2 regions of the Bacillus sp. LR_5 genome follow, and region 2 is predicted to be linked to the other one. Evidence: riboswitches for the same ligand, from Rfam matches in the RefSeq annotation. Region 2 holds a riboswitch; the other holds the start of a gene.
What was found. Region 2 has a riboswitch for cyclic di-AMP ahead of kimA (potassium transporter KimA). Riboswitches for the same ligand answer to the same signal wherever they lie in the genome.
Positions count from the first base shown of each region.

Region 1 (2,203 bases), on a different contig from region 2:
AAAATTAGGCACTGTTTGTATTATAGCATTTGTTGCTTCCAAATGTTTGGTTAAACCGATAGAGTCGGCGTTTGCTCAGGCTGTTTGTTCTTTTCTGTTTCTGTAATAATGACGGCGCAGGCCGCGTCTCCTGTTGTGTTCACCACTGTACGGAGCATATCAAGCAGACGGTCAATTCCAAGAATTAATCCGATTCCCTCGACAGGCAGGCCGACAGATTGAAGCACCATGGCGAGCATAATCAAGCCGACTCCAGGAACACCAGCGGTGCCGACACTTGCTAACACTGCCGTCAGTATCACCATCAGCAGCTGAGTGAATGTCAGATCATGCCCGAATACCTGCGCAATGAAGACAGTGGCTACCCCTTGCATGATGGCTGTTCCGTCCATATTAATTGTAGCACCGAGCGGCTGGACGAAGCTGCTGATCGGCTCAGGCACTTTTAATTTTTTCTGGGCCACATCCATGGATACCGGCAGGGTCGCATTGCTGCTGGAAGTACTGAATGCAACGACCATTACCTCTGAGAAATTTTTAAAGAACGTAATCGGATTTCTTCTGGCTATAAGCGCAACCGTAGATCCGTAGGTAACGACTGCATGTATCAGTAATGCAAGGGTTACCACAATCATGTACAAGCCCATCGCTTTCATTGCGCTGAACCCTTGGCTTCCGATAGCTGTCGCAATCAGACCGAATGTACCATACGGAGCGAACTTCATTACAAGATTCACCAGGTACATCATCAATTCATTTCCTTGTTCAACAACTTTGAGAAGCATATCCGCTTTTTTTCCTAGCATTGTAATCCCAAGCCCGACAAAAATGGCAAAAGCGATAATTTGCAGCATATTTCCTTCCGTCATCGCTTGCACAGGGTTGGTCGGAATAATGTTTAACAGGGTGTCCGCAATACTTGGCGCTTTTTCAGCAGTGAATTCGGCAGACGATGTATCATACGTTCCAAACTCTCCCGGTTTGATGACAAGAGCTAAAATGATGGCAATGGTAATCGCCACTGCTGTCGTGACAAGAAAATAAGAAATCGCCTTTACACCGATTCTGCCAAGCTTCTTAGGATCGCCCAGCCCGGCTACTCCGAGTGTCAATGAGAAAAAGACAATCGGAACGACAAGCATTTTAATGAGGTTTAAAAAGATAGTGCCCAGCGGCCCGAATACAAACTTATTTAAATTTTCAAATAATTCAGGTGATGTTACGTTAAGAATAATCCCCGTCACCGCACCTAGCACCAATGCAATGATTATCTTTGTAGCCAGTTTCATCCGCATTCCTCCCTTTTTTGAAAAAAAGCCCGCGAGAGACTCCCGTGGGCTTTGGCTGTAACTTCAAACCACAGGACTCTCTCTTCACGCTGATGAGGTTAGCTGACGGGTTCGGACGAAGAGATGTCCGTTTTTCAGATGAAAAATTAACCCCAAAAGATTGGGTCCCCCACTCCTTATAAAAGGATTAAGCGTGTGGCTTACTATTGTATGATTTAGTTTATTTATACAGAAAAGATCCAATTTTGTAAACTATTTTTTGTTACTTTTCTCTTGGAATCTTTTGGGTCCTTCTTCCTTGTTGGTGACATCAAGAATATCTAGGAGAAACACAAAGATCGGAATCCCGATAATTAGACCCCAAATGCCGAAAAAGTGCTCAGAGAAAATGAGTACTGTGAAGGTGAAAAAGATCGGCAGCTCCGTTTTCGCAGACATCAGCTTCGGATTTAAGAAATACGTTTCGATCGCATGTATGGCGAATATGACAAGCACAATGTAGAGCACATACATTCCGCCGCCAGTGCTGTAAGCGATAATACTGAGCGGGATCAGAGAAATGACGACGCCTGCTACAGGGATCAATCCAAGGAAGAACACCATAATAGAAAGCCCAAACAGCTGCGGGAAATGCATAATCCAAAGCGCGATAAACGTCAGAATACAGTTGACGAGCGCAATGATGAATTGAGCCTCAAGCACCTTGCCGAACGTTCTTGCAAATTTGCTTCCGAAAAAAGCAATTTCCTCATAAAAGACCGCCAGTTTGCTCGTTTTAAATTTCGCCATGAATTCAGAAAGCCGTTTTTTCTCAAATAAGAAAAACATGCTGAGAATGAGCGCCATTACGATCTGCAAGCCGAATGTGCTGATATCGGCCAGATACGTATACACCACATTGAAACCCTCTTTGA
Region 1 is NZ_JAVAXX010000035.1:8,219-10,421, forward strand. It holds gene RAC86_RS10340 (dicarboxylate/amino acid:cation symporter) at 51-1,289, opposite strand; cyclic di-AMP (ydaO/yuaA leader) riboswitch at 1,363-1,493, opposite strand; gene RAC86_RS10345 (AI-2E family transporter) at 1,542-2,203, opposite strand, start outside.
Region 1: linked by a shared signal. The riboswitch ahead of RAC86_RS10340 (dicarboxylate/amino acid:cation symporter) and the one ahead of kimA (potassium transporter KimA) in region 2 are both predicted to bind cyclic di-AMP.

Region 2 (2,203 bases):
CACAGGCACAATCACAACGGTGCCTTTGATTTCTTCCGGCTCTTTGTCTACGATGCGAAGCTGTTCGCCAACCGCTGTATAGTGATTTTTAATCGCAAAAAACAGCAAAACGACGATAGGCATAAAGATTAACACAGGCCATACGACATTAAACTTCGTCACAAACAGAATGGATAGAACCATAAATGATATCAGAGCGCCGCAGGAGTTGATCAGCATTTTTCCGATCCAGCCTTTTGGTTTTTGCTTGATCCATTTCATGCACATGCCGGTTTGTGAAAGCGTAAATGGAATAAATACGCCCACAGCATATAACGGGATTAAGTGCTCCGTCTGTCCTCCGAATAAGATAATGAGAACAATGGAGGCAAAGCCTAAAAAGATAATCCCATTTGAGAAGCCTAAGCGGTCGCCCCTGACTGTAAACATTCGCGGCATATACTGGTCTCTCGCCAGGTTGAAGGCAAGCTGCGGGAAGGCTGAAAATCCCGTATTTGCCGCAAGAACCAAAATAAGCGATGTGACACCTTGGATGACATAGTAGAACACATTCCGCCCGAAGGTTTCGGACGCAATTTGTGAAACCACTGTTTCATCAGGCTTCGGCGCCGTACCATACCCGTACGCGAGCACCGTGATGCCGGAAAACAGAATCGCCAGCAAAATCCCCATCATCGCAAGCGTTCTTGCCGCGTTTCGCGCAGGCGGGTTTTTGAATGCAGGAATCGCATTAGAAATGGCCTCAACCCCGGTCAACGCTGAGCATCCGGAGGAAAAAGCCTTAAGCAGCAAAAACAGCGTAATGCCGGCTACAGGTGTGCCGAGCGGTGTATGATGGGCTGGCTGGTCTATTTGTCCTGTCATAAGTTTAAACAACCCGACTGCAATGAGAACCAAAAGCGCCACCACAAACAGATAAACCGGGTAGGCAAGAATGGATGCCGATTCCGAAAGACCGCGCAGGTTCAAAATCATAATCACTAACACGAGAAAAATAGCGATCGGCACATGATAATCATGCAATGCAGGAAAGGCTGACGTGATGGCGTCCGTGCCTGCGGAAATACTTACCGCTACTGTTAAAATATAATCAACAAGCAATGAACCGCCCGCAATCAATCCCGGTTTTTCACCGAGATTTTCTTTAGAAACGATATACGCCCCGCCGCCCTGCGGATAAGCGTAAATAATTTGCCTGTATGAAAGAATCAGTGCGAGCAGTAATATGAGAACGCCCACCGCAATCGGAATGGAGTACCAAAATGCGGCAGCACTGATTGTTGCCAAAATGATTAGAATTTGTTCTGTCCCATATGCGACAGATGACAGCGCATCTGAGGAAAGCATAGCCAAGGCTTTTAATTTCGTCAGTTTTTGCTCTCCAGCTGCTTGGGATTTTAGTGGTTTCCCAATCAAAAAACGTTTGATTGAATGATACATCGATGTCTTCCCCTTTTAATTTCTCATTTTTCAATTAAAACAATAAAACATCAGTGTCTTGCTCTCACATGTTGATGATAGTCCTTTCTGCTATGATGTCTCTGTATGCGATTTGCATTCAAAAATGAACAATAAAAAACACAGAGGCAAACGGATGCCCCTGTGCCATAACATCGAACACAGGTTTCATTCATCTCCTCTCACGAACGCTTACGAGGTTAGCTGACGGATTCGGGCATATGAGAGTTAGCCCTACCTAAAAAGGATTCACCCCAACGGCAAAAAGCCGTTCTATTGGGTCCCCCGCTCTGATTTCAGATTAAGCGATTTGTTTTCTAAAAGAGATCATACTCCCGTTCCCGCACGTTGTAAAGAGGCTTATTGGCTGAGAGAAAAAAATAAAATGACAGGTTCCACAAATGGAATTTACTTACCAAAAATAAAAAAACAGAGGCTAAAATCGCCTCTGTTTTATTCTGTATCTGTCTTTCTTTTTCTGCGTCTTACGGCAATCCAAATGAACACTGCCGCAACCACCATAATGAGTGCCAGCACACCAATATACATCCATTTCTGGCTATGATCCTGTGTTGGTTGTTCTGCATCGGAACTGTTTGTTTCCGATTTGAGCTGCTGGTGGTTTGTAAACACCTGCTGGCTGTTTGTTTCATTAAGGACGGTTGCCGACTCATCGTTGCTGTTCAGATAACTGATGATCTCTTTTGTGACAGCCGCGCCATCTCCTTTTGACGGTGCAAAGACA
Region 2 is NZ_JAVAXX010000009.1:49,844-52,046, reverse strand. It holds gene kimA (potassium transporter KimA) at 1-1,440, opposite strand, end outside; cyclic di-AMP (ydaO/yuaA leader) riboswitch at 1,633-1,776, opposite strand; gene RAC86_RS03785 (cellulose biosynthesis cyclic di-GMP-binding regulatory protein BcsB) at 1,912-2,203, opposite strand, start outside.